Regions from separate parts of the Ensifer sp. Root127 genome, predicted to be linked through region 3. Evidence: predicted binding sites of a transcription regulator. Region 3 holds the regulator's gene; each other region holds the start of a gene.
The links. Region 3 encodes PhoB, which activates phosphate uptake and scavenging genes when phosphate is short. Its sites were predicted from a motif close to TGTCATNNANCTGTCAT; they were not measured.
Positions count from the first base shown of each region.

Region 1: phnC (phosphonate ABC transporter ATP-binding protein) is a predicted target of PhoB. The motif match lies at 3,254-3,270, and genes of this name have one in related genera.
Region 2: ASD03_RS33630 (DUF2794 domain-containing protein) is a predicted target of PhoB. The motif match lies at 1,250-1,266, and genes of this name have one in related genera.
Region 4: ASD03_RS16380 (UDP-2,3-diacylglucosamine diphosphatase) is a predicted target of PhoB. The motif match lies at 4,552-4,568, and genes of this name have one in related genera.

Region 1 covers NZ_LMDX01000051.1:46,141-53,642, reverse strand. Annotated here, with positions in the region: gene phnE (phosphonate ABC transporter, permease protein PhnE) at 1-276, opposite strand, end outside; gene phnE (phosphonate ABC transporter, permease protein PhnE) at 286-1,248, opposite strand; gene phnD (phosphonate ABC transporter substrate-binding protein) at 1,356-2,261, opposite strand; gene phnC (phosphonate ABC transporter ATP-binding protein) at 2,348-3,190, opposite strand; gene ASD03_RS31440 (FAD-binding oxidoreductase) at 3,359-4,486, opposite strand; gene ASD03_RS31435 (LysR family transcriptional regulator) at 4,567-5,523, opposite strand; gene ASD03_RS31430 (acyl-CoA dehydrogenase) at 5,824-7,011, shown strand; gene ASD03_RS31425 (CaiB/BaiF CoA-transferase family protein) at 7,022-7,502, shown strand, end outside.
Region 2 covers NZ_LMDX01000052.1:227,908-235,409, reverse strand. Annotated here, with positions in the region: gene ASD03_RS33640 (Bax inhibitor-1/YccA family protein) at 1-78, shown strand, start outside; gene ASD03_RS33635 (GNAT family N-acetyltransferase) at 200-757, shown strand; gene ASD03_RS33630 (DUF2794 domain-containing protein) at 825-1,229, opposite strand; gene ASD03_RS33625 (thioredoxin family protein) at 1,643-2,416, opposite strand; gene acnA (aconitate hydratase AcnA) at 2,600-5,290, opposite strand; gene ccmA (heme ABC exporter ATP-binding protein CcmA) at 5,561-6,211, shown strand; gene ccmB (heme exporter protein CcmB) at 6,251-6,910, shown strand; gene ASD03_RS33605 (heme ABC transporter permease) at 7,088-7,502, shown strand, end outside.
Region 3 covers NZ_LMDX01000001.1:954,092-961,593, forward strand. Annotated here, with positions in the region: gene ASD03_RS04490 (aspartate aminotransferase family protein) at 1-137, opposite strand, end outside; gene ASD03_RS04495 (GcrA family cell cycle regulator) at 559-1,080, shown strand; gene phoB (phosphate regulon transcriptional regulator PhoB) at 1,249-1,932, opposite strand; gene phoU (phosphate signaling complex protein PhoU) at 2,236-2,946, opposite strand; gene pstB (phosphate ABC transporter ATP-binding protein PstB) at 3,003-3,818, opposite strand; gene pstA (phosphate ABC transporter permease PstA) at 3,832-5,154, opposite strand; gene pstC (phosphate ABC transporter permease subunit PstC) at 5,151-6,635, opposite strand; gene ASD03_RS04525 (substrate-binding domain-containing protein) at 6,731-7,502, opposite strand, start outside.
Region 4 covers NZ_LMDX01000012.1:368,702-376,203, reverse strand. Annotated here, with positions in the region: gene ASD03_RS16400 (ABC transporter ATP-binding protein) at 1-93, opposite strand, end outside; gene ASD03_RS16395 (MlaE family lipid ABC transporter permease subunit) at 107-1,261, opposite strand; gene dgcA (N-acetyl-D-Glu racemase DgcA) at 1,400-2,383, shown strand; gene ASD03_RS16385 (MFS transporter) at 2,335-3,555, opposite strand; gene ASD03_RS16380 (UDP-2,3-diacylglucosamine diphosphatase) at 3,661-4,500, opposite strand; gene ASD03_RS16375 (NADP-dependent malic enzyme) at 4,676-6,988, shown strand; gene ASD03_RS16370 (LuxR family transcriptional regulator) at 7,165-7,502, shown strand, end outside.

The DNA of each region.
Region 1 (7,502 bases), on a different contig from region 3:
ATCGAGCGTCATCGTCTTGTCGCGGGCGATCTTGATCTCGGGTCGAACCTCGTAGGAGACCCAATCCGCGAGATAGGTCCCGGCAATGCCCCAATTGGCGTTGCCCAGAACATGCCCGATCGAAAAGAACCACCAGCTGAAGATGAGGTAAGCGACGAGGCCGACACTGATGACAATCGTGCGCAGGCGCTTGTTCGAGGAGCCCTGCAGCAAGTGCGGGTGACGCGATGCGATCGCATCCATTTCGAGAGCGCTTAATCTGGTCGTGGAGGTCATGATGCGCACCTACTGGGCAAGCTGGAAGGCCTGGTCGCCGACGAGGCGACGGCGCAGCCATGCGGAAAACTGGTCGACGGCGAAGATCGTTGCAAACAGCAGCATGACGATCGCCAGTGTCTTTGCCTGATGGCCCTGGCCGATCGACAGACGCAGCAGTTCGCCGATACCGCCGCCGCCAACTGCGCCGATGATGGTCGAGGCCCGCACGTTGATCTCGAGACGCAACAGGAAATAGCTGGCGAAATTGGGCAGCACCTGCGGCACCATGCCGAACCAGACGCGTTCGATCCAGTTGCCACCGGCGGCGCGCAGGCCCTCGTCCGGTTTCATGTCGGCGTTCTCGACCACCTCGAAAAACAGCTTGCCGAGTGCGCCGACCGTGTGGATCGAAACCGCCGCGATCGCGGGTATCGGCCCGAGCGAAAGGATTGCCAGGAAGAAGCCGGCGATGACCACTTCGGGAAAGGCGCGCAGGATCTCCATCAGCCGGCGCACGACACCCCGCACCCACGGATTGGGCATCAGGTTGCGGGCGGCGAGGAAACAGAAGATGAAGCCGAAGAACGTGCCGATGACGGTGGAGAAGATCGCGATGTTCACGGTCTCCAGCATCTTGTGCACATACTCAGGAATGTAGAAGCTCTCGGTCAGGTAGAGCCGACCCTCGGGATAATTGTACTTGAAGCTGCCGTCGTCGTAGGGCGAAGGCAGATCGAACATGGCGCGGAAGATTTCCAGGCCGTCACGCGGCGCGAGATCGCCGACGAAATCGAAGAAGTGCGGCAGGCGGTCGAAGAATTTGCCGGCATTGGAATCGTTGGCAAACCAGAGCGAGCCGGAAAGGGCGAGCAACAGCACGGCGAAGCCGAGCCAGGAGTAAAGCCGGCGACGGGAGTTCAACTCCTGCCAGTGGCGCTCGACCAGCGCGCCGTTTTCACTCAGATGCCTCGGGAGCATGGAAGTTGCCATGAATGTTCCGGCAATGCCGGCCTCTGTCGACAGGCGCTCCAGGCGCCCCAGAAAAAAGGCGAACGCTGGCCGTTTTGGCGGCCAGCGTCCTTGAATGATCAGGAAAATCAGCCGCCGATCGTTGCCTTGCGGGCGTCGATGATCGGCTTGTAGAAGTCGGCGTTGACTTCGGTGAAGCCAGTGAAATCGCCACCCTGGATGGCGGAGAAGCAGGCGGCATCGGTCTTCGGCAGGTCGAGCATGAACTGCTTGAACTTCGCCTTCATGTCGTCGTTCATCGTCGAGCGGACGACGATCGGGCCGTTCGGGATCAACGGCGACTTCCAGAGCTCGACCAGGTCGTTCATGTCGAGGATGCCCTTGTCGACCATCTTCTTCAGATTGCCCGAGGTGTAGCCGTCCTTGAATTCGCCGACGCCCGAACCGAAGGTCGTGCCGGCATCGAACGTGCCCTTGACGACTTCGAGAACCAGGTTTTCGTGACCGCCGCCGAAGCCGGTTTCACCGAAGAATTCCTTGACCGGCGCGCCGATCGATTCCGGCAGGGTGACGAGCGGGATGAGGTAGCCAGAGGTCGAGTCCGGATCTGCAAAGCCGAGCTTCTTGCCCTTCAGATCTTCGAGCTTGGTGATGCCGGAATCCTTGCGGGCGACCATGATCGAGTGGTAGCCGGTCGAACCATCGGTCTGGACGGTCGTCAGGATCGGCTCGACCGCGTCGGCCTTGGCGAGGTAGATCTTGGCAAAGCCCGAAGCGCCGAGTTCGGCGTAGTCGAGCGTACCACCGAGCAGGCCCTGGATGACGCCGTCATAGTCGGCGGCCGGGAACAGCGAAACCTTTTCGACGCCGATTGCGGCCGGCAGCTTGTCGACGATGCACTGGAAGTTGCGCAGGCGGTCGGCTTCGTTTTCGCCGCCGATGATGCCGACGCGGAATTCCTTGAGGTCTTCGGCCTGAGCGTGGCCGACGAGGGCGAGCAGGGCGACGGCGCCCAGAAGAGCTTTCTTCAGCATAAGGTTCTCCCGTTTCTCCGGCTTTGCCGGATGATATTCGGTTTCAAAGAGGTGCCCTTGACGTGGGCCTTCGATCCTGGCGGGCGTCAGATGCCGGCCAGTGCCAGCGGCTGGAGGCCGGCAGATGCCGTTTGTTCCTGCGGAATGGCCGCCGGAATGTTGATGCTTGTCGAGGTCATCGATTCCTCGATGCCCGTGTCGGCGCCGTAGATCTCGGCGACGGCGGCCGCCGTCAGATCCTTCGGCTGGCCGTCGAAGACGACGCGGCCGTGCGCCATACCGATGATCCGCTCGCAGTAGTTGCGCGCCGTGTCGAGCGTGTGGAGATTGGTGATTACGGTGATGCCGTCGCGCTCGTTGATGTCGCGCAGCGCGTCCATGACGATCTTGGCGTTGAGCGGGTCGAGCGAGGCGATCGGCTCGTCAGCGAGCAGAACCTTCGGCTGCTGCATCAATGCGCGGGCGATGGCCACGCGCTGCTGCTGGCCGCCGGAAAGCGTGCCCGCCGCCTGCAGCGCCGTCTGCTCGATGCCGAGGCGCTCCAGCGCGCCGATCGCCATGATGCGCTCTTCGCGGGTAAACATGTTGAGGATGCTCAGAACCGTCGAACGATGGTTCAGGCGACCCAGCAGCACATTGGTCAGAACGTCGAGGCGCGGCACCAGATTGAACTGCTGGAAGATCATCGCGCAGTCGCGCTGCCAGTTGCGCAGTGCGGCACCGCGCAGTGACGAGACTTCCGTGCCGGCAAACTCGATCGAGCCGGACGACAGGTCGACCAGGCGATTGATCATGCGAAGCAGCGTAGACTTGCCAGCGCCGGAGCGGCCGATCACGCCGACCATCTGGCCCTGGGGAATGTCGAAGGTAACCGAGCACACGGCTGTCTTCTTGCCGAACTGGCGGGTTACATTCTTCAACTGAAACATTTCTAGCAGGTCCTCTTTCGGGGAGACCGGTCATCGGTATGACACCTGCCATATCGGCGCTTCATGAAAGCGAAATGTCAGTTTCTTGTAGTTTATGTTACAGTTCACAGCCTCGCCGACATCCTTAACGGAATGTGACAATCGCAGCGGGATGGAGGTGCGTTGTCGCTACCTCAGGAAGCGCTCGGGGTTGAAACCGACGGGGTCAAGGCCGTTTGCGGCGAAGCTTTCGGGCGCCGGTAGGCCAATCAGCAGGTTTGCGGCAAGCGCGCCCAGTGCCGGCGACGTCAGAATGCCGTAGCCGCCCTGGCCGGCAAGCCAGAAGAAATCCGGTCGATCCTTGGCGTGACCGATCACCGGCAATTTGTCCGGTGAAAAGCTGCGCAAGCCGGCCCAGCTCTTGAAGATGCGGCGGACCGGGACGGTCGTCGCCTCTTCCACGTAGTGTGCGGCCCAGGCGACATCGATCTCCTCGGGCTGCACGTCCGTCGGTTCGCACGGCGTGGCGTCGGCGGGAGAGGCAAGCAGCCGTCCGCCTTCGGGCTTCATATAGAAGTCCTCGTCGATCTCGTTGATCTCGGGCATTGTCAGGGCATCGATTTCGGTGGGCAGGTCCACGGTGATCGCGCTGCGGCGATGCGGCACGATGCCGACCGGCGCCACGCCGAAGAGGCTTGCGACCGGATCGGCCCAGCCGCCAGCCGCATTGACGATGACCTGGGCATGGATCTCGCCGGCATTCGTCGAAAGCACCCAGCCATTTGCCTCGCGGCGCGGAGCCACGATGTCGCTGCGCTCAATCACCTCGGCGCCATGGCGACGTGCGCCGCGCAAGTAACCCTGCAGCAGGTTCTCGACCTCGATGTCCCAGAAGTTCGGGTCATAAAATGCGGCCGCCACATAGTCGCGCCGAAGAATCGGTACGCGGGTGATTGCTTCGTCGACGGTCAGCCTTCGCAGGTCGGGATTGACAGCGCTTTCCTCGGCAAACACCGCCTCAAGTCGTGCCGCTTTCTCCGCATTGGCGATCATGACGCCGCCACGCTGCTTCAACAGCGGTACGTCGGAAAAGCCTTCGGGAGGCTGATCGAAGAAAGTCTTGGAGATCGCCGCGAGCTTGCACACTTCAGGGGCGTTGTACCGCAGAACGAATTCGGCCGCGGAGCGCCCGGTGCTGTGATAACCGAGCCCGTCTTCCCGCTCGATGACGGCAACGGAGCGGTGCGGTGCCAGAAAAAAGGCCAGCGAAAGGCCGGCAATGCCGCCACCAACGATTGCCACATCAAATTCACGCATGTCCCAACCCCGCTCCTGATTTGGTGGGACCATAGGCAGCGCGTGTTACGCGTTCAAATTTATAACGGGAAATGTCGCTATCAATTCTGCTGATGATCAAGGCAGTGATCAAGCGGCGCGGTATCGGCCACATGCGTAAGGAAGGCGGCTTCGGCCGGATTGAGAATCGAGTTCGGGTTGGAGATGCGAAACACATCCGTCGTTGGCAGGTTGTGGTAGGGCGGCAGTTGCCAAAGTCGTCCGCCGGCGACGGCGGGCGCTGCCAGATGATCCGGCAGCATGCCGATGCCGACGTTGGAGGCGATCAGCCGCATCACTTCCTCGACATTGCAGGAGACGGCCCGAACCTGCTGGCCAAACGAGCCAATGGCGCGCACTGCCGTCACGGAGTTCATATGCTGTCCGCCGAGCACATCGGCGATGAACGCGATGTAGGCATTGCCGCGAAGATCGTTGAAATCAACACCCTCGACGCCGAACAGGGGATGCTCGCGGCCGCAGTAAAGCGCATAGCGCTCACGTACGTGGAAGCTCTTGTTCAGCCAGGCGGGGATGTTGCCGTCGCAAAGACCCATCGTCGCGATGTTGCGTTCGACTGCGCTCAGAACGTCCACAGTCGTGGCGACCGTCACCGAAATCGTTACCTTCGGATGCTGGATAAAGAAGCTCTCGAGCTTCCGGTCCCAGGCCGGGTTGTGGGCATGGCTGACGACATGAATGTTGAGGTGGCCGGTGATTTCCTCGCCCACCGTTTCAAGGACGTTGGGAAGCCGGATGACGGCCGCGAAGATGTCGCGGCACTGCGCGTGCAATCGGGCGCCGGCATCGGTCAGGTCGAAGCGGCCCGGGCGGCGGTCGATGAGCTTTTGCCCAACGGTCTGTTCGAGCCGCTTGAGCGCCATGCTGACGGCCGGCTGCTGCAGCAGGAGCCTGTTGGCCGCAGCGGTGATGCTGCCTTCCTCCACCACGACGACGAATGTGCGCAGCAAGTTCCAGTCGAGATTGTGAGCAAAGCGTTCTAAGCGGTCGTTGGCCATTGGCGGGTACGAGCATGGACCTTTAGCGTGGCACTGGCGCGGCGCGGTCACGACGAGCGCCGCCAAGTGAACCCGACCCTTGTCGCTATATTTCGACGGATTTGCAACATGAACGGCACCTGGCGACCGGTGGCGCGCCCAATGTGTAGCGCGCAAGGAGTCCTGCGGCACTTCACAGCCGATTGTGTGGCGCTCAGCGAGGCCATTCCGCAGACGCATGAGGCGGTGCCTCAATTTCGTTTGAAAGCCTTGGTTCTGCTTGCCATAACCGCAAGTGGAAAAATCCGATGGGAGAGAAACATGGCCGGCAAGACGCAATTTCAATGGGACGACGCGTTCCTCCTCGAAGATCAGTTGACCGAGGACGAGCGCATGATCCGCGACACGGCGCGAGCCTATGCACAGGATCGCCTGCAGCCGCGGGTCATCGCTGCCTATCGCGAAGAATCGACTGATCCCGAAATCTTCCGGGAAATGGGCGAACTCGGTCTGCTCGGCGCGACCGTATCGGAGACCTACGGCGGTGTCGGCGCTTCCTATGTCGCCTATGGCCTTGTCGCCCGCGAAGTCGAGCGCGTCGATTCGGGCTACCGATCGATGATGAGCGTGCAATCCTCGCTGGTCATCTACCCGATCTACGCCTACGGCTCGGAGGAGCAGAAGCAGAAGTATCTACCGAAGCTGATCAGCGGCGAATGGATCGGCTGCTTCGGCCTGACGGAGCCTGACGCCGGTTCCGACCCCGGCGGCATGAAGACCCGCGCCATAAAGACGGAGAACGGCTACCGTCTCGTCGGTTCGAAGATGTGGATCTCCAATGCGCCGCTCGCCGATGTCTTTGTCGTCTGGGCAAAGTCCGAAGCCCATGGCAATGCCATTCGTGGCTTCGTGCTCGACAAGGGCATGAAGGGCCTCTCGGCGCCGAAGATTGCCGGCAAGCTGTCGCTGCGCGCCTCGATCACCGGCGAAATCGTCATGGACAATGTCGAGGTCGGCGAAGATGCGCTGCTGCCGAACGTCGAGGGGCTCAAGGGCCCGTTCGGCTGCCTCAACCGCGCCCGCTACGGCATTTCCTGGGGTGCGCTTGGCGCGGCCGAGTTCTGCTGGCACGCCGCTCGTCAATACGGTCTCGACCGCAAGCAGTTCAACCGCCCGCTCGCGCAGACGCAGCTCTTCCAGAAGAAGCTCGCAGACATGCAGACGGAGATCTCGCTCGGACTTCAGGGTTCGCTGCGCGTTGGCCGCCTGATGGATGAGGGCCGGATGGCGCCGGAAATGATTTCGATCGTCAAGCGCAACAATTGCGGCAAGGCGCTCGATATCGCCCGCATGGCCCGCGACATGCATGGTGGAAACGGCATCTCCGAGGAATATCAGGTGATGCGCCACATGGTGAACCTCGAGACAGTCAACACCTATGAGGGCACGCACGACGTTCATGCGCTGATCCTCGGCCGCGCCCAGACCGGCCTCCAGGCCTTTTTCTGAGCGGCCGATCATGGAAGCGCCACTGAAGGGTATTCGCGTTCTTGAGCTGGCCCGCATTCTCGCCGGTCCCTGGATCGGCCAGACGCTCGCCGATCTCGGCGCCGACGTCATCAAGGTGGAGAGCCCGGCGGGTGACGACACCCGCACCTGGGGGCCCCCATTTGTCGCCGGCGAGGAGGGGGAGAAGCTCGACGCGGCCTATTTCCACGCCTGCAATCGCGGCAAGCGCTCGGTCGTGCTCGATTTCACGACCGAGGAAGGGCAGGAGGCGGTGCGGCGGCTGGTGGCACAATCCGATGTCCTGCTGGAAAACTTCAAGGTCGGCGGCCTCGAGAAATATGGTCTCGACTACGCGAGCCTGAAGAAGGTCAATCCACGCCTGATCTATTGCTCGGTCACGGGCTTCGGTCAGGATGGTCCCTATGCGCATCGCGCCGGCTACGACTATATCGTCCAGGGCATGAGCGGGATCATGGATCTGACCGGCGAGC
Region 2 (7,502 bases), on a different contig from region 3:
GGCGCGCTGACGCTCTACCTCGACTTCATCAACCTGTTCATGTTCATGCTGCAGTTCATGGGCAACCGGAACAACTAAGCCTGAAGAGATTGACGGAAAAGGCGGCTTCGGCCGCCTTTTTTGTTGCCCGGAAAAGGGCTTGATCCACGGGTGCGATCCATGTGACTGAATGAAAAAATCCAACCGTCAAGATCCTTCCATGTCCCTGACCCTGCGCGACGCCACCGTCTCCGATCTGCCCACCATTGCCGAGATCTATCGCGAATCCGTTCTGAACGGCGTGGCGACCTATGAGGTCGCGCCTCCGTCGCAGGCGGAAATGGCAGCGCGCTTCTCCACCATCGTCGGCCATGGTTATCCCTACATCGTCGCGATCGACGCGGCGGGCATGATCATCGGCTACGCCTATGCCTCGGCCTTCCGCACGCGGACGGCCTATCGCTTCCTGGTCGAGGATTCGATCTACCTGGCGCCTTCGGCACGGGGGAAGGGGGCAGGAAGGATGCTGCTCGCCGAGCTTGTTCGCCGCTGCACGGCGCTTGGATTTCGCCAGATGGTGGCGGTCATCGGCGGTGCCCATCCCGCATCGATCGCGGTCCATCAATCATTGGGTTTCGAACATCATGGGCTGATGAAGGCGACCGGCTTCAAGCATGGACGGTGGCTCGATACCGCGATCATGCAGCTTGCGCTGGGCGATCGAGCGACGAGCGATCCGCCCGAGGGCGTCTACCCGGATACGCTTTATCAAGCCTGAGGGCAGATGTCAGCGAAGCCAGAGCCGGCATGTGGGCCTGACTCTCCGATCGTTCCGATGTGGCGTCTCAGGTTTCGACCAGCTTGAGCGCCTTGTCGAAAACCTTCAGGACCTGTCCGAGCTCGTGCCCGCGCTTCAGAATCGTGCCGTGGACGTTGAGCACGCTAAAGGCACCTTGCTTGGCCGCCAGCTTCGGGTTTTTTTCGATGCGGAAGAGAGGCATCTCGCCCGCGCGCTTGAAAACGGAGAAGACGGCGCGGTCCTTCAGGTGGTCAATGGCGTAGTCGCGCCATTCGCCTTCGCCGACCATGCGGCCGTAGACCCACAGGATCTGGTCGAGTTCTCGGCGGTGAAAGGTGATGGGAGGAGCATTCCGGGCGTTCTTGTATTCCGAGAGATCGACGACCACTTCAGAAGTGGTCTGGCGCTGATGTCGCGCCTCGCCTCGCGGCAAATCCGGCTCATCGGTCATCGGCAATCCGGCCTTCTGTTGTGACAGAACGATAACAGTTTGCCTGACACGAGCCGAAAAGCAAGCCGGAACCGGCCGGAGCCGCTGGGTGCAGATGGCATTTCTTGCCTCTGCCCCATTTCAGTCAAATCGCCGCCCCAATTCACCGCAAAACTCGCGGGCGCTGACGGACAGAGTCGTTGCCACCGTATGTCCGGTCAGATCGTCATGCTGCGTGACCTTCAAAGAACGCAGTCATGGCCGGTTCGGTCCGGTAACTTCGAACCCTCAGCCCCAGCCCCTCGATGCTGCCGGGCCGAACCACCCCTTACAGCGCCGCGCGTCAAGTATGACGCGCAAAGGACGCTGTAATGGTTCAGGCATGCCGCCTATTTTCCCTAAATCGATTCCGACTTAAAGCGTCCTGCAGCCGCTCACAGTTTGCCCTGCGGGCCGGCGAGCACGGCAGTCGCGCCGATGATCGCGCCCGGGGTTTCAGCATCTTTCATCGACTGCAACAGCACCGCGCAGCCGCTTTTGCCACGCTGCTCCGTCAGGACGGTTGCAGGCAGGGTGAAGGTCGCAGGCTTGCCATCCCACATGCCAATGGTCTGGATATCGCGCACTGCGTGCCAGTAGGCGATCTTCTTGCCGCTGTTTTCGCCTTTCTCGACATTGACGATCTTCGCCCGGTCGAAATAGACGACGACGACATTTGCCTTGCCGTCACCCGCGCCGACCTTGATCGAAATCTCCTCGCCGTTGATCTTCGCGTCAACCGGAACGGCAAGCCCCTTGCCGGCGGTCTTCATGGCGTCGAGCCGGGATTTGATCGCCTGCAGATTGGCGCCGTTGACGTGGTCGCGACCGTTGAGGATCGCCTGCGGTGTGTAGACGCCATTTCGACCCAGCATGCGGGCATAGGCATATTGCCGGTCTGTGTTCTCTGTCGAGGCGAGCGTGTCTTTCCAACCGAGATAGTTCCAGTAGTCGACGTGATAGGACAGCGCCACCACGTCGCCGTCATCGACCAGCTTCTTCAAGGCGGCATCGGCTGGAGGGCAGGAGGAACAGCCCTGGCTGGTGAAGAGTTCGACGACGCCTTTGATAACCTTGCCATCCTCAGCCATAGCCGGAACCGACGCTGCAGCAAAAAGCCCGAAAGCCATTGCAACGGGGCGAAGGAAATATCTGTCTGCGAATGTCATGGCGTCACTTCATTGGCGGCCGACAGGCCTACTTCACGGGGAAGTCCATTACATACGACGCCGATGCTTCAACGGGAAGTCACGTTGGAGTGAGGATATGGGCAGGCAACCTATAGGAAACGTGAAAAGGCCGGGACACCTTGCGGTATCCCGGCCTTTCAATGTTTCAAGCAACCAGAGCGATCAGGCGGCGAGGTCGCGCAGAACCGTCTGCAGGATGCCGCCATTGTTGACGTAGGTGACTTCATCGAGCGTATCGATGCGGCAAACGAGCGGAACGTCCTTCACGCTGCCGTCGCCATAGGTGATCTTGGCGACGCGCTTTTCGCGCGGCTGAACGTTGGCGAGATTGTCGATCGTGACGATCTCGTCGCCCTTCAAGGCCAGCGATTCCCAAGTCGTTCCCTGTTCGAAGACGAACGGGATGACGCCCATGCCGACCAGGTTCGAGCGGTGGATACGCTCGAAGGACTGGGCGATCACGGCCTTGACGCCGAGCAGGTTGGTGCCCTTTGCAGCCCAGTCGCGCGACGAGCCATTGCCGTATTCGACGCCGGCGAAGATGACGAGCGGAACGCCCTCTTCCTTGTACTGCATGGCCGCATCGTAGATCGACATCTCTTCCTTCGACGGATAGTGGATGGTGTAGCCACCTTCCTTGCCGTTCGGGCCGAGCATGTGGTTGCGGATGCGGATGTTGGCAAAGGTGCCGCGCATCATCACCTCATGGTTGCCGCGACGCGTACCGTACTGGTTGAAGTCGGCGACGCCGACGCCATGGTCGATGAGGTACGAACCGGCCGGCGAAGCCGCCTTGATCGAACCGGCCGGCGAGATGTGGTCGGTGGTGATCTTGTCGCCGAACAGGCCGAGAACGCGAGCACCCTTGATATCGGAGATGCCCAAGCCGGACTTGCCCATGCCAACGAAGTAGGGCGGGTTCTGCACGTAGGTCGAACCATCGTCCCAGGCGTAGGTCTGGCCCGGAGGAACCTGAACGGCCTGCCAGTTTTCGTCGCCCTTGAACACGTCGGCGTACTTGGTCGCGTAGAGTTCGCGGGTCACGTACTTGAAGATGAACTCCTGGATTTCCTTGGAGGTCGGCCAGATGTCCTTGAGGAAGACCGGGTTGCCGTCCCGATCTTCGCCGAGCGGCTCGTTGGTCAGGTCCTTCTGAACCGTTCCGGCGAGTGCATAGGCGACGACGAGCGGCGGCGAGGCGAGGTAGTTGGCCTGAACGTCCGGCGAAATACGGCCTTCGAAGTTGCGGTTGCCGGAGAGAACGCCGGCGGCAATCAGGCCCTTGTCGTTGATCGTCTTGGAGATCGGGGCCGGCAGCGGACCGGAGTTGCCGATGCAGGTGGTGCAGCCGAAGCCGACGAGGTTGAAGCCAAGCGCGTCGAGGTCCTTCTGCAGGCCCGACTTGGCGAGGTATTCGCCGACGACCTGCGATCCCGGTGCAAGCGAGGTCTTGACCCACGGCTTGGACTTCAGGCCCTTGGCAACGGCGTTGCGGGCGAGAAGGCCGGCGGCGATCAGAACCGACGGGTTGGACGTGTTGGTGCACGACGTGATCGCAGCGATGGCAACGTCGCCATGGCCGAGATCGAAGTCGGTGCCTTCGACAGCGTAGCGGTTCGAAAGCTGGCCCGGCTTCTTGTAGTCGCCTTCGAGGGCGGTTGCGAAACCGGATGCAATGCTTTCCAGCGGGATGCGGCCTTCCGGACGCTTCGGACCGGCCATGGCCGGAACAACGTCGCCGAGGTCGAGTTCGAGCGTGTCGGTGAACACCAGCTCGGAGCCGTCACCATCGCGCCACATCCCTTGAGCCTTGGAGTAGGCTTCGACCAGCGAAATGCGCTGTTCTTCGCGGCCGGACATGGTGAGGTAGTTGATGGTTTCGCTGTCGACCGGGAAGAAGCCGCAGGTGGCGCCGTATTCCGGACCCATGTTGCCGATGGTGGCGCGGTCGGCGAGCGTCATGTTGTCGAGGCCGGGGCCGAAGAATTCGACGAACTTCGAAACAACACCCTTCTTGCGCAGCATCTGCACGACCATCAGCACGAGGTCGGTCGCCGTCACGCCTTCCTTGAGCTTGCCCGTGAGCTTGAAGCCGATGACCTCGGGCAGCAGCATGGAGACCGGCTGGCCGAGCATCGCGGCTTCAGCCTCGATGCCGCCGACGCCCCAGCCGAGAACGCCGAGGCCGTTGATCATCGTCGTGTGGCTGTCGGTGCCGACGCAGGTGTCCGGGTAGGCCGTGATTTCGCCGTCTTCTTCACGGGTCCAGACAGTCTGGCCCAGATATTCCAGATTGACCTGGTGACAGATACCGGTGCCGGGCGGCACGACGCGGAAGTTCTTGAACGCCTGCTGGCCCCACTTCAGGAAGCGGTAACGCTCGCCGTTGCGCTGGTATTCCAGCTCGACGTTGCGGGCAAAGGCGTTCGGAGTGCCGAATTCGTCGACGATAACCGAGTGGTCGATGACGAGGTCGACGGGCACCAGCGGGTTGATCTTTTCCGGATCGCCACCAAGCGACACCATGGCGTCGCGCATGGCAGCGAGGTCGACAACGGCGGGAACGCCGGTGAAGTCCTGCATCAGAACGCGGGCCGGGCGGTAGGCGATTTCGTTTTCGGCGGTGCCCTTGTCGTTCAGCCAGGCTGCGACGTTCTCGATGTCCTTCTTGGTGACGGAGCGGCCGTCTTCGTTGCGCAGCAGGTTTTCGAGCAGCACCTTCATCGAGTAGGGGAGCTTCGAAACGCCGGCAAGACCGTTCGCCTCAGCCTTGGGCAGGCTGTAATAGACGTAGTCGACACCGTTGACGGTGAGCGTGGAGCGACAATTGAAACTGTCTAGGGACTTGGACACTGGATAATACCCCGTTCCGTCTGATCGCCAAAAACTGACGTACGAACGCCCGAGCGCAATGAAGCGCGAATTGGGATGCGGGTGCGGCCATTTCCGCTGTCCGTACGTGGAAATTCATTCCATGTTCGGCGCTAGGATGAAATTCACGCCGACCGCTGGCGTGTTGGCCGCCTTATAGATAATTTCTCCAAATCGTGCCAGACCAACCAAGGTCCAATCGGGACTTTTTTTTGCCCTGCGGCAAAGAGTGTAAAGGGAAACTGAAAATTCATGCGCCTGCTGGCTGAAGGTCTGAGTGCGAGGCGAGGCGAGGATCTGATTTTTAACGATATTTCCTTTGCTCTTAGTGCCGGCGAAGCCCTTGTGGTGACGGGTCCGAACGGGTCGGGAAAATCGACTTTGCTGCGTGTTCTGGCCGGTCTTCTCATGGCTGAAAAGGGCAGTCTCAAACTTGAGAATGGCCCTCCTGAAATGCGCCATCCGTCAGAGCTCAGCCACTATCTCGGCCACCGAAATGCGATGAAACGCGAGCTGACCGTCGCGGAAAATCTTTCCTTCTGGAAAAACTTCATGGGTGATTCGCCCGGTGGCTCGGGCAGGGACCTGGTCGAAGCGGTGGAAGCCGTCGGCCTTCCTGGGATCGCGCACCTACCCTTCGGCTATCTTTCGGCCGGCCAGCAGAGGCGCATGGCGATGGCCAAGCTGCTTGTCGCCCACCGTCCGATCTGGATCCTCGACGAGCCGACGGCGGCGCTCGACGCCGGTGCCGACAGGCTTTTTGCCGGATTGGTCAACGCGCATCTGGATCAGGGCGGCATCGTCGTTGCGGCCACGCATCAGCCGCTCGGGCTCGAGCGCACTGGGGAATTGCGGATGACCGGCTTTGCCGGCGTCGGCGGAGGCATGTGGCATGACGCGTAATCTGGCGATCGCGGGCAAAGAGATGAAAGGGGCGTGCAGGTGATCGCGCTCTTCCTCCGCGACCTCAAGCTTTCCATCCGCGCCGGCGGCGGCGCGATGATCGGCGTTTTGTTCTTCATGACGGTCGTCGCCGTCATCCCCTTCGGTGTCGGCCCTGACCTTAATCTTCTCGCGCGGATCGGGCCTGCCATCCTGTGGATCGGGGCGCTGCTCGCGTCGCTGCTCGGTCTCGACCGGCTGTTCCAGGCGGAGCGCGAAGACGGGTCGCTCGATCTGATGCTGATGCAGGAAACGCCGCTGCTCGCCACCGTGTTCGTCAAATGCGCGGCCCACTGGGCCGCCACCGGCCTGCCGCTGGTGATCGCTGCACCGCTGCTCGGCCTGTTCATGAACATGGACGAGCTTGCAATCGGCGCCACCATGCTGACGCTGCTTGTCGGAACGCCGGCGATCACCTTCATCGGTGCCGTCGGTGCGGCCGTTGCCGTGTCGCTGCCGCGCGGTGGTCTGCTGGTGTCGATCCTGGTGCTGCCGCTTGCCATTCCGGTGCTGATCTTCGGCGTCAGCGCCGTCTATGCGGCGATCGAGGACCCGGCCCCGTTTCTGCCGCCCTTGATGATATTGATGGCAATCACCCTGTTTTTTGCCGTCATCGGGCCGGTTGCCGCCGCCGCGGCGCTTCGCCATGCGTCCGACTGACGCGGATGGTGCGGGAAACCGATAAACTGTTTGCGGTTTTCCGTCTGTCTCCCGCTCTAACCTGTTAAAATCGATGACGTTTATGATCGTTGGGTTGATGCGACAGAAGAACCATCGTGATCTCGTGATTGACGGGGATCAATTGCAGCAAAGGGCCTTAGGCGTTAAAGAGCCATCATGAGCGAAAACAGCCTTGCTATCCGCAAATTCAGCGATCTCGCCAACCCGACGCGGTTTCTGGCGCTGGCCGATCGCGTCCTGCCGTGGTTTGCGGCGCTGACGGCGCTTTTCTTCGTCCTCGGCCTCTGGCTGTCGTTCACGACGGAAGGCGACTATCAGCAAGGCGAGACGGTGCGCATCATGTATGTGCATGTGCCGGCCGCCTGGCTGTCGATGATGTGTTACTCGGTGATGGCGCTCGCTGCCATTGGCACGCTCGTCTGGCGGCATCCGCTGGCCGACGTGTCGTCGCGGGCCGCAGCGCCGATCGGCGCCTGTTTCACCTTCCTGGCGCTCGTCACCGGCTCGCTGTGGGGCAAACCGATGTGGGGCGCCTGGTGGGTTTGGGATGCACGACTGACGTCGGTCTTCG
Region 3 (7,502 bases):
AGCGAGTTGACGGCGACGCCGGCGGCGAAGTCGAGATAGCGCGAGCCGTCTTCGGCGATCAACCAGACGCCCTCTCCTCGCTCGAAACGCAACGGCGCACGCATGTAGGTGTCGTAAAGCGGCGTGGTTGCAGTCATGGCGAGCCTCTCCTTCATTGCTATCGGCATCGATCCGAGCCCCTGTTGAGCGCGGCAAAAAATTAAAAATGCCGCCTTGCGGCGGCGCAGGCACTATTCCTATTTCGCAGCGCAATGTCAACAAAACCAAGCTTTGCAGTGCGGTCGGACGGGTCTGATCCATGCGACGAAAAAATCACGCGACGGGGCTTGCAAAAATGCAACGCCCACCGAGCAAGTTGGGGAAAACCAAGAAATCGATTCGGCGCGATTCGCGGGACTCTTGCCACGGAGTCCGCCGGTCAGTAGGTTAATGTTCAATTACTAGACGCATGCGGCGGGCCTAGTCACCAAAAGTGTTATCGCGTTGCAGCTCCGGAGCCTGTCCGGAGCGTGGTGAGAGATTCTGTCATCGCCAACGCTGAGAACGGAGAGTGCAGAAATGAACTGGACTGACGAGCGGGTGGAAAAACTGAAGAAGCTTTGGTCCGAGGGCCTGAGCGCGAGCCAGATCGCGGCACAGCTCGGCGGCGTCAGCCGCAATGCGGTCATCGGCAAGGTTCACCGGCTGAGCCTGCCCGGCAGGGCCAAGGCTGGCGGAACCACCGCCGCGACCCGGCCGAAGCAGCGCCCGACTTCGGCGCCGCGCGCTCCGAACTACGCTTCGCGCGTCACGACACGGACGGTTACCCGTGCGGCCGGCGCGACCGTGCTCAAGGAAGAGGTCGAAGTCGATCTCGTCGCCGAACAGGATTTCCGCATCCAGACGGATGTGGTCGTGCCAATGTCGCGCCGCCTGGAGCTGACGCAGTTGACCGAGCGCACCTGCAAATGGCCGATCGGCGACCCGCTCAAGGAAGAATTCCACTTCTGCGGCAACGATTCCCCGGAAGCTTCGCCCTATTGCACATTCCATGCGCGGCTTGCCTATCAGCCGACCTCCGAGCGCCGTCGCGCTCGCTGAGACGACCGAAAACCACATGCAGAAAAGGGGCCGCACGGCCCCTTTTTTATTGGCTGCTGCATGTTTCCCTGGTTCGTATTCGCTTCAAGGAAACATGCCGCAATTCAAGATGCAACAGCGACCTTTGCGCGTCCATTAAGATGCGCGGCGCTGCAGTGGCCGGCTGGCTCAGCTTTCGAGCGAGTAGCCGGCACCGCGAACGGTGCGGATGACATCAGGCATGCTCGAGAAATTCAGTGCCTTGCGCAAGCGACCGACATGCACGTCGACGGTGCGCTCGTCGACATAGATATCGTGGCCCCAGACGCCATCAAGGAGTTGCGAGCGCGAGAACACCCGGCCCGGCGACGACATCAGGAATTCGAGCAGGCGGAATTCCGTCGGACCAAGGCGGACCTCGCGGGTGCGGCGATGCACGCGATGGGTCTCGCGATCGAGCTCGATGTCGCCGCAGCGAAGCAGCGTCGAGAGGACCTCGGGCTTGGCGCGCCGCAGCATCGCCTTGACACGGGCCATCAGCTCCGGGGTCGAGAACGGCTTGACGACATAATCGTCGGCGCCGGTGGCAAGGCCACGAACCCGCTCGCTCTCCTCGCCGCGCGCCGTCAGCATGATGATCGGCAGGCGCTCGGTTTCCGGACGTTGGCGCAGCCGGCGGCAAAGCTCGATGCCGGAAACGCCCGGCAGCATCCAGTCGAGGATCAGGAGATCCGGGAGGCGCTCCTGTAGGCGGATCTCCGCCTCGTCTCCGCGCAGGATCGTATCAACATCGAACCCTTCGGCTTCGAGGTTATAACGCAGCAGGACACTCAGCGCCTCTTCGTCTTCGACAACGGCGATTTTCGGCAACATCAGGCAACGTCTCCTTACCCAGAGCGTCTCGCGTTCGATCGAACGCAAAGAGATGCTCGAACATATAGAATCTGGAGCACTCCGCGCGTTTTCATAGGCACGCGCGAAAACGTATAGCTTCAGACGCAGTAGAGCAGGGCCGCAACCAGGGCTGCGACCGGAGCAGGTTCATAAGCAGGCACTCGAACGTATCCGGGTCTTAAAGCGCGTCGCGATCTCTAAGATGCGCTTGTTGTGCTTTAAGTTCTTGTTTTTGCACATGTCGTTATCGCAAAACCGCTGCGCACTTTTGCGCGACATGCGTTAGTCCTTCACGGCACCCAGCGTCGACGTATTGTCGTCCTTCGGACGCTCGCCTTCCGGCTGCGCGCCCGTCGCCATGTAGTAGATCGTCTCGGCGATATTGGTGGCGTGGTCGCCGATACGCTCGATGTTCTTGGCACAGAAGAGAAGATGCGTGCAGGGCGTGATGTTGCGCGGATCTTCCATCATGTAGGTGAGCAGCTCGCGGAACAGCGAGGTGTAGATCGCGTCGATCTCCTCGTCGCGCTCGCGGATGCTGTTGGCCTTCTCCGGCGAGCGGGAAGCGTAGACGTCGAGGACTTCCTTGAGCTGCACCAGCGCAAGCTCTGCCAGGTGTTCGAGACCGCGCGCCAGCTTGCGCGGGATGCCGGAGCCGGCAACCGCGATGACACGCTTGGCGTTGTTCTTGCCGAGGTCGCCGACGCGCTCCAGATCGGACGCGATGCGGATCGATCCCATGATCTCGCGCAGGTCGGCAGCAACGGGCTGGCGCTTGGCGATGGTGACGATTGCCTTTTCGCCGATCTGGCGTTCGGCTTCATCGAGGATGGTGTCGTCGGAGATCACCTTCTGCGCCAAGGCGAGGTCAGAATTGACAAGCGCACGAACGGATTCGCCCACCATCTGCTCGGCAAGCCCGCCCATCTCGGAGATGCGGCGCGTGAGATATTTCAGTTCTTCGTCGTAGGCGGACATTATGTGCATGGACATAGTCTTCGATCCTTGCGGGCGCGTTCAGGAAACGGGGTGAAGAGGAGCTTCGGCCATCAACCGAACCGGCCCATGATGTAGTCCTGGGTACGCTGGTCATCCGGATTGGTGAACATCTTGTCGGTGTCGTTCTCCTCGACAAGATTGCCGAGGTGGAACATGGCAGTGCGCTGCGAAACACGCGCCGCCTGCTGCATCGAGTGGGTGACGATGACGATCGTGAAGTTGGTACGCAGCTCGTGGATCAGTTCCTCGACCTTGGCCGTCGCGATCGGATCGAGCGCCGAACAGGGCTCGTCCATCAGGATCACTTCAGGGCTGACGGCAACGGCGCGCGCGATGCACAGACGCTGCTGCTGGCCGCCCGAAAGACCGGTGCCCGGCTCCTGCAGGCGATCCTTCACCTCGTTCCACAAACCAGCCTTCTGCAGGCTGGTCTCGACGACTTCGTCGAACTCAGACTTGGTGCGGGCAAGCCCGTGGATGCGCGGGCCGTAGGCGACGTTGTCGTAGATCGACTTCGGGAACGGGTTCGGCTTCTGGAACACCATGCCGACGCGGGCTCGCAGTTCCACGACGTCGATCGTCGGGTCGTAGATGTCGTCTTCATCGAGCGTGATCTTGCCGGTGACGCGGCAGTTCTCGATGGTGTCGTTCATGCGGTTCAGCGTGCGCAGGAAGGTCGACTTGCCGCAGCCCGAAGGGCCGATCAGCGCTGTCACCGTGTTCTCGCGGATATTGAGATTGACGTCGAAAAGCGCACGCTTCTCGCCGTAGTAGACCGACACATCCTTGCCGATCATCTTGTAGGGCACGGTGTTCATTTTCTGATCCAAGGCTTTTTCGACTGCTGCTTCTGACATGATGTTCATAGTAATTACCTCACTACCAACGGCGCTCAAAGCGACGTCGCAACAGAATGGCGCCAAGGTTCATGACGACGAGGAAGATGAGAAGAATGATGATCGCGCCGGATGTGCGCTCGACGAAGGCGCGTTCCGCCTCGTTGGCCCACATGTAGATCTGCACCGGCAGCGCGGTCGACGGCTCCATCGGCGAGCCGGGATAATCGACGACGAAGGCGACCATGCCGATCAACAGCAGCGGCGCGGTTTCGCCAAGTGCATGGGCGAGACCGATGATCGTGCCGGTCAGGATGCCCGGCATCGCCAGCGGCAGGACGTGGTGGAAGATGGTCTGCATCTTCGACGCACCGAGACCGAGCGCTGCCGAGCGGATCGACGGCGGGACCGCCTTCAACGCTGCACGGGTGGCGATGATGATCGTCGGCAGGGTCATCAGCGTCAGCACCAGGCCGCCGACGAGGGCGGCCGAGCGCGGCATGCCGGCGAAGTTGATGAATACGGCCAACCCCAAGAGACCGTAGACGATCGACGGAACGGCGGCGAGATTGTTGATGTTGACCTCGATGAGATCGGTCAGCCGGTTCTTCGGCGCAAACTCTTCGAGATAGATCGAGGCGGCAACGCCGATCGGCAGCGACAGCACGAGCACGATCAGCATCATGAACAGCGAACCGAGGGCGGCAACGCCGACGCCTGCCGCTTCCGGACGGCTCGAGGCACCGAAGGTGAAGATGCCGGTGTTGAAGCTCTTCTTCAGGACGCCGGCGCTTGCAAGCTCGTTCATCCAGGTGACCTGCTGGTCCTTGACCTTGCGCTTGCTCTCATCGACCTTCAGGTCGATCTGCCCCTTGAAGGCGGAGTCGACATTGGCTTCGGCGAGCAGTGTCACCGGTATGGTCTTGCCGATAACCGACGGGTCGGCGACGACGATGTCGCGCAACAGCGTGCGGGAGCTTGCAGACACCATGTCGGTGGCCCGCTTGACCAGCGGACGATTGCTCGGATCGATGCCGAGCTGCTTGATCAGCGCATCGCGGACCAGCAGCGGATAGTTGGCCGCCACCAGCACCTTGCCGTCGGTCGCGCGCTCACCCTTGGGATCGATGACCTTTTCGGTGAATTCGATCGGCAGCGTGATCGTCGTCTGCTGGAACGCGGTGTAGCCGTTGGAGATCACCGTCCACAGCAGCAGAGCGAGGAAGAACAGGCCAAGACTGATGGCGCTGATGCCATAGGCACGGAACCGACGCTCGGCCGCGTAGCGACGCTTGATGCCGATATCACGCTTGGCGGATGCGGGGCGGACGGAGATCCGGACGGCCGGGGAAGCGATGTCGGTCATTCGTACTGTTCCCGATATTTGCGCACGATGTAGAGCGCGTAAATGTTGAGGCCGAGCGTGATAACGAAGAGCGTGATGCCGAGTGCGAAGGCAACCAGCGTCTGCGGCGAGGTGAACTCAAGGTCACCCGTCAGCTGGTTGACGATCTTCACCGTCACCGTGGTCATCGGCTCGAAAGGATTGATTTGCATGCGGGCCGCGACACCGGCGGCAAGCACCACGATCATCGTCTCGCCGACGGCACGCGAGGCGGTCAAAAGCAGAGCGCCGACAATGCCCGGAAGTGCTGCGGGAAGGATGACCTTCTTGACTGTCTCGGAGCGGGTGGCACCAAGGCCGAGCGAACCGTCGCGCAGGGCCCGCGGTACCTGGGTAATGATGTCATCGGAAAGCGAGGACACGAACGGGATCAGCATGATGCCCATGACGATGCCGGCGGTCACGACGCTCTGTGCCTGGATGAAGTTCTGATAATTGCCGGTGACGAGACCGTTCAGTTGGGCAGAGATATCGCGCAGGAATGGGCCGACGGTCACAAGTGCGAAGAAACCGTAGACGATGGTCGGGATGCCGGCGAGCACTTCGAGCAGGGGCTTTGCCGTCGAACGCAGTCGTGGGCTGGCATATTCCGCCATGTAGATGGCGGCAAACAGGCCGATCGGCACCGCAAACAGCATGGCGACGAAGGCGATGTAGAGCGTACCGGCGAGAAGCGGGATCAGGCCGAACTGGCCGGAGGAGCCACCGCTTCCGGCGGCAGCAAACCGGGGGTCCCAGACCGTGCCGAAGAAGAACTCGAAGGGTGAAACCATCGTGAAGAAGCGGCCGGCTTCCGACAGCATAGAGGCGATGATGCCGACCGTCGTCAGGATGGCGATCGAGGACGCTACGATCAGCGCGCCGAGCATGACGCGCTCGACCTGGTTGCGGGCGCGGAAGCGGGTGGCGATGTTGCGGATGGCATAAAAGCCGCCGGCAATCGCGATCAGCAGGACGACGGCGCTCATCAGCCAGCGATTGGTGGCGCTCATCGCGTTGAAATGCTGGGCGGCGGTGATCATGTAGGGTTCGCCCTCGCCGGCAAGAGCCACGCCCTTGGCCGCAAGCGTCGAGCGAAGATTGGCCGAACCGCTTTCAAGCGCCGAAACTTCTTCGGCCGTCAACCGCTTCAGGCCGCCGGCGACCGACTTGACCTGGCCAAGCGCCAGCTCGACCGTGGCGCCGCCCTGCGTCTGCACCGTCTCGGGCAAGGTCGCCCGGGTGCTGGAGTCGATATACATGGGCGCGGCGACGAGCCAGGCGCCGAGTACGAGCGCCGCTGGAAGGATCGCCCAGATGGCGACATAGCTGCCGTGATAGCCGGGTAAGGAATGCAGATTGGAGAGCTTGCCGCCAGCCTGTGCGAAGGAGCGCGCACGACCCCCAAAATAAGAAATAAAACCAATTACAACAATGAGCAAAAGAAGAAATGAAGTACTCATCGGCACGTCTCCGCGGCGTGACGCTCAATGCGCTGCCGGCAGTTCGGATGGAGGCATGCCCCGGCGCGAGACCATCGCGCCGGGGCTTGTCAGTATCAGAGCATGTTGCCGGCTGCGAAAGCCTTGCGAACTTCTTCGCGCTCGGCGTCCGGAGCAGCGACGAGGCCGTATTCTGCAAGCGGGCTTTCCGGGCCGATCATCTGATCGTCGAGGAAGAACTCAACATATTCCTTGAGGCCCGCGATAACGCCGAGATGTGCCTTCTTGACGTAGAAGTACAGCGGGCGGGAAACCGGGTATTCGCCGGAAGCGATCGTTTCGGTCGACGGAACGATGCCGTTGACGGTGGCGACCTTCAGCTTGTCGGCGTTGTTTTCGTAGAAGGACAGGCCGAATACGCCGATGCCGTTCTTGTTGGCAGCGATACGGGCCAGCGTTTCGGTGTAGTCGCCGTCGATGTCGACAGCCATGCCGTCCTTGCGGACTGCGACGCACTTGCTGTGCTGCTGCTTCTCATCGGCAACGGCGGCCTTGATGACGTCAATGGCGCCAGCTTCCTTGCAACCTGCGGCCAGGATCTTCTCTTCGAAGACTTCGCGCGTGCCGTGCTTTTCGCCCGGGATGAAGGCGGCGATGTCGGCGTCCGGCAGAGCGGAGTTGACTTCAGACCACTTCTTGTAAGGGTTGGCAACGAGCTTGCCGTCGACGACGATTTCGGCAGCCAGACCCTTGTAGAGATCAACGGGCTTCAGGGCGAGGTCGGCGTTGCCGGCGTCGGTTGCGAAGACGATGCCGTCATAACCGATCTGGATTTCCTGGATCTCGGTGACGCCGGCGGCCTTGCAGGCCTCGACTTCGCTGTCCTTG
Region 4 (7,502 bases), on a different contig from region 3:
GGAGCCGAAGCCGACCGTCAGGTCGCGCACGGACAGAACCGCTTCGTGTTCGTAGGCCGGATCCTGCTGTCTTTCCGTGGCTGCTGTGCTCATCGTTCCATCCGCCTCAGAAATCGATCGCTGCGTAGAACATGGCAAACAGGCCGTCGATCAGGATCACCACGAAGATCGATTTGACCACCGAAGAGGTCACGTGGCGGCCAAGCGATTCGGCGCTGCCGCCAACCTTCAGGCCTTCGACTGCCGCCACCACGCCGATGATCAGCGCCATGAACGGCGCCTTGATCATGCCTGCCGCAACCGATGAGAAATCCACGGCCTCCTGCAGGCGCGACAGGAAGGTCGCAACGGTGATGCCCGAATAGGTCCAAGCGACCAGCGCCGCACCGGTCAGTGCTGCGAAGTTGGCAATGATGGTCAGGAGCGGCAACGCGATCGTCAGCGCCACGAGGCGCGGAAACACCAAGACGCCGACGGGGCTGAGGCCCATGACCTTCAGCGCGTCCACCTCCTCGCGCATCTTCATCGAACCGATCTCGGCCGTGATCGCGCTGCCCGAACGCCCGGCGATCATGATGGCGGTCAGCAGCACGCCGATTTCGCGCAGTTGCAGGATGCCGACCAGATCGACGACGAAGACTTCGGCGCCGAAATAACGCAGCTGGAATGCGCCTTGCTGCGCAATGATCGCACCGATCAGGAAGGACATCAGCATGATGATCGGCACGGCCTTGACGCCCATGCGGTCGATCTGGTGAACGATGGCCGCCGGCGAGACGCCACTGTGCCGCCCGAGCTTGAGCTGGGCACCGCGAACCGCCGAGCCGAGAATGTACATCGCCGCGACGGTATCGTTCCAAGTGGCGATCATCACCTCGCCGACCGGTGCGAACAGCCGCTGGAACAGCGGAAGATGTTCGCTTTCGTCCTCCGGTGCCGGCAGTTCCGCCGGTAGCGCGCCGATCAGCTCGACATAGCGTTGACCGCCGTCGACGAACTGGATCTCGTCCTTTTCAGGTCCGGCAAGCCGCGTCATGAAGCGCCGGATGATCCAGGCGCCGGCCGTGTCCATAGCCGTCACACCCGACAGATCGAACTGCCTGACGCTGCTGCCCTTGCGCGCAAGCTGTTCGAGCTTGGCGGCCATGGCTTCAGCTGTCTCGTGCCGCCAGACGCCTGAAAAGACATACGCGCGTTCCGAGCCTCCGGCGTCTCCACTGAGCGCGACATCCGCAACGATCTTGGTCTGGGAACGCGTCACCTGGTCTCTGTCATCCCGATTTGCTAACCGCTCGTAAAAGCTTGCTCCGTCATAACGGCTCACATCCTTGATGTCATCCTGACGAAGCCGGTAACATCAAGACCTAAGCGCCAGATAGGCCCCGCCGGAGAAGATTTCATGTCAACTGTGCTCGAAGCGACAACCGAAGACTTCCCGATTGCGGGCACATTCACGATTTCACGCGGTTCGAAGACCACGGCAAGCGTCGTGACATGCCGAATCACCAAGGACGGCACCAGCGGTTGGGGGGAATGCGTACCCTATGGCCGCTACAACGAAACCATTGCCTCGGTGCTCGCCGAAATCGAAGCCATATGCCCGCAGATCGAACAAGGCCTGACGCGCCCGGAGCTACAGTCGGCGATGAAGCCGGGTGCGGCCCGCAATGCGGTCGACTGTGCGTTGTGGGATCTGGAAGCAAAGCAGAAAGGCAAATCTGTCCATGAGCTTGCCGGTCTCTCCTCACCTGGCACATTGACGACGGCCTATACGCTGTCGCTTGCCGAGCCCGATGCGATGCGCAACCAGGCCGCACAATATGCCCACCGCGCGCTGCTCAAGATCAAGGTCGGCACATCAGACGATGCCTCCCGCATCCGCGCCGTGCGCGAGGGTGCGCCGGAGAGCCGCATCATTCTCGATGCCAATGAAGGCTGGACGCCCGACAGCCTCGCCTATCACTTCGCCATCTGCGCCGAGCAGCGCATCGACCTGATCGAACAGCCGCTTGCCGCCGGCCATGATCAGGCCCTGGCCACGATCGCCCGCCCCGTTCCGGTGTGTGCCGACGAGAGCGTGCACGCGACCGGCGACCTCTCGGCCCTGGTCGATCGCTATGACGCCGTCAACATCAAGCTCGACAAGACGGGCGGCCTGACGGAGGCGCTTCGCATGCGCGATGCGGCAACGTCGCTCGGCCTCAAGGTGATGGTCGGCTGCATGGTCGGAACCTCGCTCGGCATGGCACCGGCAATCCTGGCGGCGCAGGGCGCGGATTTCGTCGATCTCGACGGGCCCCTGCTTCTGGCACGCGATCGCACGCCCGGCCTGCGCTACGAAGCCTCGCTGGTCTTTCCGCCGGAACCACGCCTCTGGGGCTGAAGATACCAGGCGGCAACGGCAAAGCAGCAGCCGGCAAAGGCGACGACCGACATCGAATAGAACCCGTTCACCCCGTACCAGGCGTAGAGATAGCCGGACAGGAAGGTGAGGATCGCCGTGAAAATGCCGGTGTAGAAGAAATAGAGCCCCTGGGCCGATGCCTCCTGCTCCTCGACGACGCGCTCCACCAGCTTGTTCTGCATGCCGGTGTGCATGATCGCATAGGTGAAGGCGTGGAAGCACTGCAGCACGAAATAGCCGGAAAAGCCGAGATCCATCGGGAAGATGATCCAGCGCACGACCGCCAGCGAGCAGCCGGACAGGATCATCGTCCAGACGCTGAAGCGGCGGATGATCGCCTTGGCGAAGATGAACATCGTCACTTCAGCAGCAACGCCGGCACTCCAGAGGATGCCGATCTCCGTGCCGCTATAGCCGATATGCTGCCAGTAGATTGCCGAGAAAGCGAAGAGCATGGCGTGGCTGGCGTTCACCAGCGTCACGCCGATCAGCAATAGCTGCAGATCGAGCTGGCGCAACGATTGCGGCGGAGGCTCGGTCAGCGCCGTGATCGGTGACGGGCGCCGCGGTCGGCCGACCTTTGGCGCCGCAAAGGCCATCAGGATCGTCAGGCCGAAACCGACCGCCATCGCCGGCAGCACCATGTCGCCACCGAAGATGCCGATCATCCAGCCGCCGAGCATGGTTGCGCCGATGAAGGCGACGGAACCCCAAAGCCGCATCTGCGCATAATCGAAACCCCAGCGCCGGACGCCGGAAAGCGCGATCGCCTCGACGATCGGCACATAGGGCGAATAGACCGCCGATTGCAGCGTATAGATGATCAGAACCGGCCAGAACTCCCGGGCGTAGAACAGCACGAAAGCCGTCGCCAGCGACAGGAAACCTGACCAGATCAAAACGATCGTGCGCTCTCCGAGCCGATCGGCGATCACACCGGCAATTGGCGCGGTGATCACGCGTACGAACATCGGCAGCGCCAGCACGACGCCGATCTCGAAATCGCTCATGGAAAGCGTGCTCAACCAGACCGGAAAATACGGCATTGCGAAACCGTTGACGATCAACGGAGCGCAGAAGAGCAAGGCGATGCGAAGCGCAAAATGACGCGGCGGAGGGCCCACAGTTGCGGGCGCTTGGGAGGGAATCATGGGAGAACCTGATGGCTATCGGCCAGCAATAGCATAGCCCGCTGCCGGATCGCCATAACCTAGATTTCACTACAAGCGACGCTTGCGCCCTCGCCGGCGTTCCCGTCAGGCTGCCCGTTGCGTCAGCAGGTGCGCCAGAAGCCGTTCGGCTTCGGCCGTTCCCTCGGCCTCTGCGACGCCGCCGCGCATCTGATGCCAGGTGATCAGTTCCATGGTGCCGTCGTGGTGTTCGGCGATCGCCGTGCAGCTTTCGACCCAGTCGCCCGTGTTGATGTAGCGCACGTCGCCGATATCCTCGATGACCGCATGGTGGATATGGCCGCAGATCACGCCCTGCGCATCATGCCGCCGCGCCTCGTCGGCAACCACCTTCTGGAACTCACCGATAAAGTTGACGGCGTGCTTCACCTGCAGCTTCGCCCAGGAAGAGAACGACCAATAGGGCATGCCGAGCCGGCGACGAACGGCGGCCAGGCCGATATTGATGGCGATCGCCGTATCGTAGGCCCAGTCGCCGAGATAGGCGAGGATGCGCGCATTGCGCACGACCACATCGAATTCGTCGCCATGCAGCACCAGATAGTTGCGGCCGTCGGCACCCTTGTGCATATGGCGCTGCGCCACTTCGATGCCGCCGAAGTGAACACCCGGGAAATCGCGCATGAACTCGTCGTGATTGCCGGGGATATAGATGATGCGCGTGCCCTTGCGCGCCTTGCGCAGCAGCTTCTGGACGACGTCGTTGCAGTTCTGCGGCCAGTACCAGCTACGCTTCAACCGCCAGCCATCGACGATGTCGCCGACGAGAACGATGGTCTCAGCCTCGTGATGGCGCAGAAAATCAATAAGAAAGTCGGTCTTGGCGGCCTTGGAGCCGAGGTGGACGTCGGAGATGAACAACGTCCTGAGGTGTCTTACGGAATTGATTTGCGGTGCCGCCATCATACCAGCCTCGTCTTGATTGAGCCTTCTGGGGCCCGTCAAAACCAGACTCGTGTTTCAGGAAGATGACACGGACGCCGGCCGCTTCGTCGCACCGGCTTAAAAGAACCGCGCAAAAACTGTACGCGGTTCGCAATTCATGCCACAAGGCCACGTCCAAAAAAGAGGAATGCAGACTATGAGCACGGGCGACAAAACGAAATCCCAGACAGGTCCGGTCAGCGGCGACATCGACCAGCAGGCCCTTTTCTTCCACCGTTACCCTCGCCCTGGGAAGCTCGAAATTCAGCCCACCAAGCCGCTCGGCAACCAGCGCGATCTCGCGCTCGCCTATTCGCCCGGTGTGGCTGCGCCCTGCATCGCCATCCGCGACAATCCTGAAACGGCTGCCGACTACACGGCACGCGCCAACCTTGTCGCGGTCATTTCCAACGGCACGGCCGTTCTCGGCCTCGGCAATATCGGTCCGCTTGCCTCCAAGCCGGTCATGGAAGGCAAGGCCGTCCTGTTCAAGAAATTTGCCGGCATCGACGTCTTCGACATCGAGATCGACGCGGCGAGCATCGAGCGTATGGTCGATGTCATCTCGGCGCTCGAGCCGACCTTCGGCGGCATCAACCTCGAAGATATCAAGGCGCCGGAATGCTTCGAGGTCGAGCGCCAGTTGCGCGAAAAGATGCAGATCCCCGTCTTCCATGACGACCAGCATGGCACCGCGATCATCGTTGCGGCCGCAATCCTCAACGGTCTGGAACTGGCCGGCAAGGACATCGCCAAGGCCAAGATCGTTACCTCGGGTGCAGGTGCCGCAGCGCTCGCCTGTCTCAATCTGCTGGTCACGCTTGGCGCCAAGACCGAAAACATCTGGGTGCACGACCTCGAAGGCCTCGTCTACAAGGGCCGCGAAGTGCTGATGGACGAATGGAAGTCCGTATACGCGCAGGAAAGCGACAACCGGGTATTAGCCGACAGTATCGGCGGCGCCGACGTTTTCCTCGGTCTTTCCGCCGCTGGAGTCCTGAAACCGGAACTGCTGGTGCAGATGGCCGAAAAGCCACTGATCATGGCGCTCGCCAACCCCACGCCCGAGATCATGCCGGAGGCAGCGCGCGCGGCGCGCCCCGACGCGATGATCTGCACCGGCCGTTCGGATTTCCCCAACCAGGTCAACAACGTGCTTTGCTTCCCGCACATCTTCCGCGGTGCGCTCGACTGCGGCGCAAGCACGATCAACGAAGAAATGAAGATGGCGGCGGTCCGCGCCATTGCCGGCCTTGCCCGCGAGGAGCCGTCCGACGTGGCCGCCCGCGCCTATTCCGGCGAGACGCCGGTCTTCGGTCCCGATTACCTGATCCCCTCGCCCTTCGACCAACGCCTGATCCTCCGGATTGCGCCGGCGGTTGCCAAGGCTGCCGAGGAAAGCGGCGTCGCCACCCGCCCGATCCAGGACTACGACGCCTATCTCGACAAGCTGAACCGCTTCGTCTTCCGCTCGGGCTTCATCATGAAGCCGGTCTTTGCCGCCGCCAAGAATGCGCAGAAGAACCGCGTGATCTTCGCCGAAGGTGAAGACGAGCGCGTGCTGCGCGCCGCCCAGGTGCTGCTGGAGGAAGGCACGGCCCGCCCGATCCTGATCGGTCGTCCGCAGATCATCGAGACGCGCCTGCGTCGCTACGGCCTGCGCATTCGTCCGGATATCGATTTCGAGGTGGTCAACCCCGAGGGCGACCCGCGCTACCGCGACTACGTCGAGGACTATTTCGCCCTCGTCGGCCGTCTCGGTGTCATTCCGGAAGCTGCCCGCACGATCGTCCGCACCAACACCACCGTCATTGGGGCGCTTGCCGTCAAGCGCGGCGAAGCCGATGCGCTAATCTGCGGTGTCGAAGGGCGTTACAGCAAGCACCTGCGCGACGTCTCGCAGATCATCGGCAAGCGCGACGGCGTGCTCGATTTCTCGGCCCTCAGCCTGCTGATCTCGCAGCGTGGCGCCACGTTCTTCACCGACACCTATGTCAGCTACTGCCCGAGTGCCGAAGAAATCGCCCAGACCACCGTCATGGCGGCGCAGGAGATCCGGCGCTTCGGCATCACGCCACATGCCGCCCTGGTCTCGCATTCGAACTTCGGCTCGCGCGATTCCGAGAGTGCCACCAAGATGCGCCAGGCGCTTCAGCTTGTGCGCGAACTCGCGCCCGATCTGGAAGTCGATGGCGAAATGCACGGCGATTCGGCCATCTCCGAAGTGCTGCGTCAGCGCGTCATGCCCGACAGCACGCTCTCGGGCGAAGCCAACCTGTTGGTCTTCCCGAACCTGGATGCTGCCAACATCACGCTTGGCGTCGTCAAGACGATGACGGACAGCCTGCATGTCGGACCGATCCTGCTCGGCTCAGCACTGCCGGCGCACATCCTGTCGCCGTCCGTGACCTCGCGTGGCGTCGTCAACATGGCGGCACTCGCCGTCGTTGAAGCCAGCCATCCGGGCTAGCGACGCCCTCGTTTTTAAGGGCCGCCGCACCCGGCGGCCCTGTGATGCTGCCGCGACCCTGGGCAACAACCATTGTTTGCAAGGGTCGACAATCCACAGCAAATCGGCTGTCGGTTCTGGACAAAAGGTGAACCCCCAACCATTGTGGGGTTTAGCGCAAAAATCGGTGTTGTGGCATGACTGAACAACAGGCTGTCCTCGACATGCTGGAAATTCTGGAATGCGGAGGCTGTGTCGAGCCGGCCCATTTCTTTACGTTGATGCGCCGTACCTTTCGCATCGCTCATCTCCTATATCTTGAAGCTGAGCCCTATGCCGACGAGCTCAAGATCTGCCGGTTGCACCACACGTTCGGTGCCTACGCGGCCGAGCTTTATCTGACGCGGGAGCTCTACCGTATCGACCCGATCCTCAAGCTGGCGCTCGGTGGCGTCAGGCCTGTCGAATGGACGACGGCGCGCCACCGCTTTCCCGAATGCGAGCCATTGTTCAAGACGGCCGAAGAGATCGGCCT